3 regions of the Streptomyces sp. NPDC033221 genome follow, and region 2 is predicted to be linked to each of the others. Evidence: riboswitches for the same ligand, from Rfam matches in the RefSeq annotation. Region 2 holds a riboswitch; each other region holds the start of a gene.
The links. Region 2 has a riboswitch for cyclic di-AMP ahead of ACZ53K_RS26840 (M23 family metallopeptidase). Riboswitches for the same ligand answer to the same signal wherever they lie in the genome.
Positions count from the first base shown of each region.

Region 1 (3,265 bases), on a different contig from region 2:
CTTGCCCAGGTAGCGGGCCGGGTCACCGTCGCGCAGCTCGATGGCCTCGAAGGCGCCGGTCGAGGCGCCGGACGGGACGGCGGCACGGCCGGTGCTGCCGTCGTCGAGGCCGACCTCGACCTCGACCGTGGGGTTGCCTCGCGAGTCGAGGATCTCGCGAGCTACGACGACGTCGATGGACGGCACGTTGTCTCCTTCGTGGGTGTCTGGAGTTCTGCAGCACGAGCCTAACGGCCTCCGGGGGTTCCGCTCGCCGCCAGCCCGGTCCGTGGGACGAATACACCCGCAAAGCCCCTGTTCACGGGATGTATGGGCGCAATGTTCGCTGAACGGAGAAGTCGGCGGACGGGCGGGGGCGGGCCGGAGGGGCCGGGCCGGGCCCGGAGGGAAATGGAGAAGCCCCGCCGCGGCGCGTGCGGGGGACAGGCGCCGTGGCGGGGCGGTCTCACGGGAAGAGCGGATTCCCGGGACGGGCGGGCCCTGGGGAGCCGTGCCGTCCGTACGTACCGCCGTACGTACGGGGTGTCACGGTCACCCGGGGTCCGTCAGGGGTCAGCGGGCTCAGACGGCCAGCTTCTGACCCGGGAAGATCAGGTTGGGGTTGCCGCCGATGACGGACTTGTTGTTCTCGTAGACCGACTTCCAGTTCTTGCCGTGGGAAGCGGCGATCTTGGCGAGGGTGTCACCGGACTTGACGGTGTAGTTGCCCTCGGGGTTCGACTTCGGCGTCGACTTCTTCTGCGGGGCCGGGGTCTTGCGGGCCAGCTCCTCGCCCTGCTTGCGGGCCTCGGAGCGGGAGGCGCCCTGCGAGGCGGAGCGCTCGGACTTGTACGACTTGTGCGACTTGTGCGAGCTGCTGCCCTGCGAGGAGCCGCCGTCGGCCTTGGCGTTCGCGTTGCCCTTGCCGAGGTGGCCGCCGGCGCAGGTCCAGGCACCCGGGCCCTGGATGGCGAGCAGGCGCTCGGCCGCGGCGATCTGCTGGCTCTTGCTGGCCTGGTCGGCACGCGGGGCGTACTTGGTACCGCCGGCGGCGGCCCAGCTGGAGTTGGTGAACTGCAGGCCACCGTAGTAGCCGTTGCCGGTGTTGATCGACCAGTTGCCACCGGACTCGCACTGGGCGACGGCGTCCCAGTTGTTGCCCGCGGCGGAGGCGGAGGTGGCGCCCATCAGCGGGACGGCCACAGCGGCACCGGCGACGCCCGCCAGGGTGGCGACGCGGACGGCCTTGGAGGGACGACGGTGCTTGCCCTTGGAGTTCAGCATGGTTGTTCCTCACCGACGCCTGCGAGGTGAGCTGTCGGGTTCGGGCCATGTGAGTTGCCCGGCCGTGTGTGCTTCACACATGGCTTCACCCCAAGCCGGTTGGACCCGCTTTCGCGGGTGGGGCCGGCGCTTACCTTGGGTCCCCCGCTCCTGCCTTCGGCGCTCTCGCGTCGAGTGACCTCCGACCACCGGCAGGATTCGGCGTGTGATCGAAGGGCCCGCTTTGGCGAGCGATGAAGACGGTAAACAGGAACACCCCGTGGGTTCAAACCCCTACATCTGAGGCCAGTTGGCCCCCAGACATCACAGGATCATCACATTTCCGCAGGTCGTCGCAGGTTTGGAAACAACGGACGGGACGGTCACCGGCCCCCGCAACGAGATCCATGTCTCACTTTCGCCAAAGCGGGCGAATGTCTACGAATTACCCCGTCAGTGGCCGAGATCGAGGCGCTGACCAGGGTGGATAAGGTCCGGATCGCCCCCGATGGCACCTTTGTTGGCCTCGTAGAGCGCCGGCCAGCCGCCCGGGACCCCGCGGTCCTCGGCGATGACTGACAGGTTGTCACCAGGCTGCACGGTGTAGCCGCCCGGCACACCCGGGTCCGTACGGTGCGCGTCCCCGCCCCGCGAGGGACGTCCCCCGCCGGAGCGGTCCGCGTCGCCCGCGCCACCGGAGCCCGCGCCCTTGCCCGCGTCCGTACCCGTACCCGCGTCCGCGCCCGTGCCGGGCTTCTCGTCCTCGCCGGGCTCGCCGCGGTGCTTGCCCTGCGACGGAGGCGCGGTGGGGCTCGTGGAGGCGCCGTCGCCCGGGGCGGCCGGGTCGGCGGGCCGCGCCGGGTCCTCCGTACGGCCCGTACCGGACGGGTCCGGCGTACGGGACGGGCCCGGGGTCCCGGACGGACCGGTGGGCGACGGCTTCGGCTCCGGCGTGCCGTGGCCGGGCTGCGGCGTCCCGGACGGCCCGGAGGAGGGCGGCGGGGTGGCGGGGGAGGACGGGGACGGGGACGAGGGCTCCGGCCGCGGAGTCGGCGTGGCCGTGCTGCCCGGGTCGACGTCCGGCCCGCTGCCGCCCTGCTTGAGTCCCGCGTTCACCGCGCAGCTCGGCCACGTGTCGGGGCCGCGCGCGGCGAGGATCGACTCGGCGACGGCTATCTGCTGCGAGCGGCTGGCCAGGTCCGGCCGCGAGGCGTACGCCGAGCCGCCGTAGCGGTCCCACATCTCCTGGGTCAGCTGGAGCCCGCCGTAGAAGCCGTTGCCGGCGTTGGCGCTCCACACCCCGCTGCTCTCGCACTGCGCGACGCGGTCCCAGGTGGCCGCGTCGGCGGCGTTGGCGCTGCTCGCGGCGAGCAGCGGCATGGCGAGGGCGCCGCCGGCGACTCCCGCCGTGACGAAGATGGCCGGAGCCTGACGGGGGCGTCGGTGACGGCCGTTCCCGGAGCGCATGCGGTTGCCTTTCGAGCGGCGGTTGAGTTGTCGTCGAAGGGCCGGGAGCGTCGGCGGTGTGGCCCGTGCGCTGCCGCGCCGCCCGCCCCGGCCTTTCAAACGGATGAAGGTAGCGGGGCCGCCCGCTCGTCACAAGCCGGTGTAGCGGAGATCACGCCCAGGTCACGGCCTGACGTGACGTCACTTCCGTACGGGCGTGAACTCCACCGGCAGGGCCCGCAGCCCCCGCATGATCAGCCCGCCGCGCCAGCGCAGCTCGTCCGGCTCCGCGCCGAGCCGCAGGTCCGGCAGCCGGGTCAGCAGGGTGGCCATCGCGGTCTGGCCTTCGAGGCGGGCCAGCGGCGCGCCCAGGCAGTAGTGGATGCCGTGGCCGTATCCGAGGTGCTGGTTGTCGCGGCGGGACAGGTCCAGGACGTCGGGCCCGGCGAAGCGCTCCGGGTCCCGGTCGGCGGCGGCCAGGACGACCAGGACCGGGTCGCCCTCGGCGATCCGCTGCCCGCCGATGGTGAGGTCCCGGGTGGCGAAGCGCCAGGTGGCCAGCTCGACCGGGCCGTCG
Region 1 covers NZ_JBVIQN010000011.1:112,848-116,112, forward strand. The annotation lists gene eno (phosphopyruvate hydratase) at 1-186, opposite strand, end outside; gene ACZ53K_RS17100 (transglycosylase family protein) at 562-1,263, opposite strand; cyclic di-AMP (ydaO/yuaA leader) riboswitch at 1,265-1,435, opposite strand; gene ACZ53K_RS17105 (transglycosylase family protein) at 1,696-2,709, opposite strand; gene ACZ53K_RS17110 (cytochrome P450 family protein) at 2,890-3,265, opposite strand, start outside.
Region 1: another riboswitch for cyclic di-AMP. It lies ahead of ACZ53K_RS17100 (transglycosylase family protein); the one in region 2 lies ahead of ACZ53K_RS26840 (M23 family metallopeptidase).

Region 2 (3,265 bases):
TGTCCGAGGGCACCGACAAGCACGACGCCGAGCAGTTCGCCGCCGAGCTGGAGCGCTGCGGCGCCACCCTGGACGCGCACGCCGACCACCCCGGTGTCCGCGTCTCCCTGGAGGTCCCGGCCTCCCGGCTGGACAAGGCGCTCGGCCTGCTCGCCGACGCCCTGCGCGCCCCGGCCTTCCCGGACGGCGAGGTCGAGCGCCTGGTGCGCAACCGCCTCGACGAGATCCCGCACGAGCTGGCCAACCCGGCCCGCCGCGCCGCGATGGCCCTGTCCAAGGAGCTCTTCCCGGCCGACTCCCGGATGTCGCGGCCGCGCCAGGGCACCGAGGAGACCGTCACCCGTATCGACGCGGCGGCCGTACGTGCCTTCTACGAGGCCCATGTACGCCCCGCCACGGCCACCGCCGTCATCGTCGGTGACTTCACCGGCGTCGACGTGGACGCGGCCCTCACGGAGACCCTCGGCGCCTGGACGGGGTCGCCCGCCGAGCCGGTGAAGGCCTCCCCGATCACCGCCGACGACACCGGGCGTGTCGTGATCGTCGATCGCCCCGGCGCCGTACAGACCCAGCTGCTGATCGGCCGGATCGGCGCCGACCGGCACGACCGCGTCTGGCCCGCCCAGGTGCTCGGCACGTACTGCCTGGGCGGCACCCTCACCTCCCGCCTGGACCGGGTGCTGCGCGAGGAGAAGGGCTACACCTACGGGGTGCGGTCCTTCGGGCAGGTGCTGCGCTCCTCGGCCGACGGGGACGGCGCCGCGATGCTCGCCATCAGCGGTTCGGTGGACACCGCCTCCACCGGCCCGGCGCTGGAGGACCTCTGGAAGGTGCTGCGCACCCTCGCGGCCGAGGGTCTGACGGACGCCGAGCGCGATGTGGCCGTCCAGAACCTGGTCGGCGTCGCGCCCCTGAAGTACGAGACCGCCGCGGCCGTCGCGGGCACCCTCGCCGACCAGGTCGAGCAGCAGCTCCCGGACGATTTCCAGGCCCGGCTGTACGAGCGGCTGGCGCAGACCGGCACGGTCGAGGCGACCGCCGCGGCCGTCAACGCCTTCCCGGTCGACCGGCTGGTGACGGTCCTGGTGGGCGACGCCGCCGAGATCGAGGAGCCCGTCACGGCGCTCGGCATCGGCGAGGTGACGGTCGTCAGGGGCTGATGGCACGTCACCGGTGCGGGAGCGGCCGTCGGTGGCCGAGGGCCGTGCCCCGCGGGGGTGACGCATGGTCACATAAGGGATCCAGTGGTGCGCAGGCGCCACTGGATCTTCTTTATGTCCCAATTGTTGGGGGTGGTTGCATGGTGACCGTGTGGCGTACGGCACAATCCACGCGTTCTGTTTGCCGATTGAAAGTGGCCCCGTTTAGCGTCGATCCGGCTGTCCGCAGGATCACCGCCGCAACCGCGGCACGGACAGTCATCGCCGAGTCCCCGTACGGCGCGAGCCAGGGGAGCCGGGGACCCATGTCCCTTGGGGTGAATCGGACGCCTTCCCGGAGGTGCCCGTAGGAGACCTTCCTGCTCCGAACCCGTCAGCTAACCCGGTAGGCGAGAGGGAAGGAAAGGACACAGCCAGCCCATGGCGTTCACCCGTGCCACCGGGAAGCACCGTGGTCCGAGCCGCAGCGCGCGGACGACCCGAAACCTCGCCGGCATAGCCACGCTCGCCGCGTCCGGCGTCATCGCCTCCGTCGCCTCCCCGGCGCTGGCGGCCGGCAACCCGGACGACGCGAGCAGCCACGACACCGGACTGCACCACGCCGTCGTCCTCGGCGACGAGCTCGCCGAGCAGATCGAGGCACAGGCCGACGCGCAGCAGGAGGCCGCCGACGCCGCCGCCGCGCAGGCCAAGGCCGAGGCCGAGGCGCGCCGGCAGGCCGAAGAGGCCAAGCGCCAGGCCGAGGCGGAGGCCAAGAAGGAGCGCGAGGCCAAGGAGCGCGCCGCCCGTGAGGCCGAGCGCAAGCGCCTGCTCACGTACGTCGCCCCCGTCGACGGTTCCTACGTCTCCACCGGCTACAAGGCCTCCAGCGGCCTGTGGTCCTCCGGCAGCCACACCGGCGTCGACTTCCACGCCGCCTCCGGGACCACCGTCCACGCCGTCGGCTCGGGCACGGTCGTCGAGACCGGCTGGGGCGGCGCGTACGGGAACAACGTCGTCATCAAGATGAACGACGGCACCTACACCCAGTACGGCCACCTGTCGTCCATCAGCGTCTCGGTCGGCCAGACCGTCACCCCGGGCCAGCAGATCGCCCTGTCGGGCAACACCGGCAACACCACCGGCCCGCACCTGCACTTCGAGGCCCGCACCTCGGCGGAGTACGGCTCGGACATGGACCCGGTCGCCTACCTGCGCTCGCACGGCGTGAACGTCTGACGCACACCCGTCCCCCGTACGATGCCCCGGCCCGCGTGGCCGGGGCATCTGCGTATTCGTGGCCCGCCGCAAAGCCGGCCCGCCCGTATACGGCCGTCCCTGGCCAAAAAATAACCATGAATTCGCCGCGACCATCCGCCATCCGGTTCCCGTCGAATAGAGTCACGGCAAATGCCGCCGCCCGGTGGCATTTCCGGAAGTTTCCAGGGGTTTACGGCGGAGGCACAGGTGATGCGAGGCCCTCTTTCCGCGCATGTGGTGTGCACGGCGATCCGGGACGACATCGTATCCGGCGCTCTCCCGCCGGGCAGCCGGCTGATCGAGGAGTTGCTGGCCGGCCGCTACGGGGTCTCCCGCGTTCCCGTACGCGAGGCGCTGCGTACGCTGCAGTCCGAGGGCTTCGTCACGATCCGGCGCCACGCGGGCGCCTGCGTGGCCGAGCCGACCGAGCGCGAAGCCGCCGACGTCCTGGACATCCGCGGGCTGCTGGAGCCGCTGGGCGCCGCGCGCGCCGCCGCCCGCCGCACCGCGGCGCACATCAAGGTGCTGCGCGGCATCGTACGGCTGGGCCGTGAGCGCGCCCGGCACGGCCACCGCGCGGAGCTGCGCCAACTCGACGGCTGGTTCCACGAGACGCTCGCCCAGGCATCCGGCAGCGCCAGCATGGCGGCGCTGCTCACCCAGCTGCGGCGCAAGACCGACTGGATGTACGCGGTCGAACTCCCGGCCCGCGACGAGCGGTCGTGGGACGAGCACGGGGCGGTGCTGGACGCGGTGAGCCGCGGTGACGCCGAGCGGGCCCGCACCCTGATGGCGGCCCACATCGAGCGCTCGCGCCCGGCGTACCGGCTGCGCCCGGTGGCCCCCGGGCCGGCGGTGAGGAGTTC
Region 2 covers NZ_JBVIQN010000023.1:18,425-21,689, reverse strand. The annotation lists gene ACZ53K_RS26845 (M16 family metallopeptidase) at 1-1,160, shown strand, start outside; cyclic di-AMP (ydaO/yuaA leader) riboswitch at 1,413-1,567, shown strand; gene ACZ53K_RS26840 (M23 family metallopeptidase) at 1,581-2,378, shown strand; gene ACZ53K_RS26835 (GntR family transcriptional regulator) at 2,610-3,265, shown strand, end outside.

Region 3 (3,265 bases), on a different contig from region 2:
CTTCCTCGGCACCCCGGTCGACGACACCGCGGCCAACGACGTGATCGCCCAGCTCATGCACCTGGACTACGACGCCCCCGACCGGGACATCTCGCTCTACATCAACTCCCCCGGCGGCTCCTTCACCGCGATGTCCGCGATCTACGACACGATGCAGTTCGTCGGCTGCGACATCGAGACGGTCTGCCTGGGCCAGGCCGCCTCCGCCGCCGCGGTACTGCTGGCGGCCGGCGCGCCCGGCAAGCGCCTCGCCCTGCCGGGCGCCCGCATCCTCATCCACCAGCCCTCGTTCGGCGAACCCGTGCAGGGGCAGGCCGACGACCTCCGGATCCAGGCGGACGAACTGCTGCGCACCCGCGCCCTGCTGGAGGAACTGCTCGTACGGCACACCGGGCAGCCCGCCGAGCGGATCGCCGAAGACCTCGAACGCGACAAGATCTTCGACGCCGGGTCGGCCGTGGAGTACGGGCTCATCGACGGGCTCACCCGCAGCCGCAAGCCGGGCGCCGCGGCACTCGGCGCGAAGTGAGCCCGGGATGCTGCCGCCCGAACTGCCGCCGCTGCCCGCGCTGACGCGCGCCGAGGGCGCGGTCATCGACAGCTATCTGGCGGTCCTGGACCTGCTGGGCCGTATCAACCCGGCCCGCGGCACGGACACGTACGGCGGGCTGCGCGCCGCACAGGCCCTGGTCGGCAAGTCCGCCGCGCTACGGGACGCGTTGACGCTGATGCACGACCGGGGCGAGAGCGAACTGCACGCGGACACACTGGCGCAGGCCCTGCGCGTACTGGACGGCGAGCGCCGCGCACGGCTGATCTCCGTCCCACCGCCGCGCGGTTGACGCGGCAGGGCAGTGCCACGGCTCCCGCCGCCGAGCGGCGGCCGCGCCTCAGGAGTGCGGCCGCCACGGCACCGCCGCACCGGCCGGGAGGGCGTCCGGACGGGGGTCGGACGCCCTCCCTCACACCTTTGGCACACGAGAAGCACGGCCACCTCACGCGGCACACGCCAGGCGGAGGGTGACAGAGGCGGCCAGGAGGTCCCACGGCACCACAAGGGCCCACCTGTATGCCGACACGAAGCCCGATCGGGCTCGCTCGAACGGCGTATCCGCGGAGCCGCGCGCTGTGCCACACATGTTGCGCGACCCACGCACGTGTCTCCCGGAACCGCTGCTTCCGGGGCTGGTGCACGGGTCCTCACCCGTCGCGGGCCTCCCACGAAACGCCCGCCGTCCACCCGAACAGCGCAGACGTGACCAACCTCACATACAGCTGTTTCTGCTCGGAATCCGGGCGCGAGGTGCGCAACGATCGCTTCGACGACAAGCCCCCGCCACAGCGGTGGGGCGGTCCGGGCGGACGCCCAATCCTGCCGCCGTACCGGATGTCTGGTCGATGCGCCTGGATCGGCAGGAGCGGAGGACCCGAGCACGACGGGGCCGCCGGCCACCACGGCCGGACGGTCCCTTGGGGTGAAGTCGCCACCGCGACCGGGCATCTTCGCCTGCCCGAACCCGACAGGCACTTCTTCGCAGGCGGCTGACGAAGGGTTGCGCATGACTGCGCGTACCACCGCTTCCCCTCTGCTGGCGCGAGCCGGAGTGATCTCCGCCATCGCCCTCGCCACGGTCGGCGGAACACTGGTCGTCCCAGGAGCCACCGAGAACGCGGAAGCCGCGTCGAGCTCGGCCGCGGCACTGCGGGTCGCCGCTTCCAAGAAGGGAGCGCCCTACAAGTACGGAGCCAGCGGGCCACACCGTTTCGACTGCTCAGGACTGACGCTGTACTCGTTCAAGCGGGCCGGGAAGCGGCTGCCGCGCACCGCGGCGGCCCAGTACAACCGCACCCGGCAGCTGTCCGCCTCCGCGCGCCGCCTCGGCGACCTGGTCTTCTTCCACTCCCGCCGCGGCGTCTACCACGTGGGCATCTACGCGGGGAGCGGCAAGATCTGGCACGCGCCCAAGCCCGGTGCCGTGGTGCGGCTGGAACGCATCTGGTCGCGCAGCGTCTCGTACGGGCGGGTGCGCTGACCGCCCGGTCCGCCGGTGTGGTGATCCGCCGGTCGCGCCGGTCCTCCCGCCCGTACGCGGGTGCGCGCTCCCGCACACCCGTGCGCGTTCGAGGAGTGATCAACGCGTCGGCGGATACCCGCACGCAATGGCCCCCCTCACCGACGACGACCGGAACGAACTGACCGAGCACAGCGGACACACCGAGCATGCCGAACTGCCGAGAGCACCCGGACCGGCCGAGCCGCACGCCGAACCGCACCAGCCGTCCGGTCCCGCCCCGCACACCGTGTGCGCGGACCGCAACGAGACGCCGCTGGAACGCTACGACCGCAACTTCGGCGAACTGCTCCAGGAACTGCGCGTCCTGCAGACCGGTGTGCAGATCCTCTTCGCGTTCCTGCTGACGCTGGCCTTCACCCCGCGCTTCGTGTCCCTGGACACCACGCAACGCGCGTTCTACGTGGGCACCTTGCTCCTGGCCGTACTGGCGACGCTGCTGCTCACCGCGCCTGCCGCGGTGCACCGGGTCCTGTTCCGGCGGCGCGCGAAGGGGCTGATCGTGGAGGTCTCTGCGCGTCTGACGGCCGCCGGGATGGCGGTGCTCGCGCTGGCGCTGGCCGGTGCGGTGCTGCTGGTCGTCGACGTCGTACTGGGACGCGGGGCGGGGGTGGTCGCGGGTTCGGTGACGCTGGTGACGTGCGGTGGGCTGTGGGCGCTGCTGCCCCGCGTACTGGGACATCTGAACGGGCACATCAAGCCGACGGCCGGCGACTAGGGCGTTTCTGATGGATCTCCGTGGGGGACGGAGCGGCGTTCGGTGCGTGCGCTCGGCGTGCGGTGTGAAGGGTCATGTGGCGGAGCCACCTGTCCCTTTGCGCCGTGCGGCGAGGGTGCGTGCCTGGGGGCACCTCCCAGCGGTAGCTGGGGGAGTCGCGATGCCGCGGAGATCCGTCAGAAGCGCCCTAGCCTCCCCGGCCGCACCGATCGGCTGGTCGCACCGGTCGGCTGGCCGCACCGGCCGTACCGATCGCACCGCGCCGTCGAAATCTTTTGTGACCTGGTCGTCCTTGCTTTGGCGACGGTGAACCGATGGAGTCTCCTTAGCACGTGAGGAGACCCATGCACATGCACCTGCCCCAGCACTCGCACCTCAGGACCGACTCGTGAACCTGCGCGGACTTCTGCGCCGCCGCTCCCCCGCCACCCCCTGCCCGGCCTGCGGCAGCACGGACGTGCTGTGGGAGGACGAG
Region 3 covers NZ_JBVIQN010000021.1:98,354-101,618, forward strand. The annotation lists gene ACZ53K_RS25800 (ATP-dependent Clp protease proteolytic subunit) at 1-529, shown strand, start outside; gene ACZ53K_RS25805 (hypothetical protein) at 537-842, shown strand; cyclic di-AMP (ydaO/yuaA leader) riboswitch at 1,392-1,556, shown strand; gene ACZ53K_RS25810 (C40 family peptidase) at 1,560-2,033, shown strand; gene ACZ53K_RS25815 (DUF6328 family protein) at 2,161-2,790, shown strand; gene ACZ53K_RS25820 (hypothetical protein) at 3,179-3,265, shown strand, end outside.
Region 3: another riboswitch for cyclic di-AMP. It lies ahead of ACZ53K_RS25810 (C40 family peptidase); the one in region 2 lies ahead of ACZ53K_RS26840 (M23 family metallopeptidase).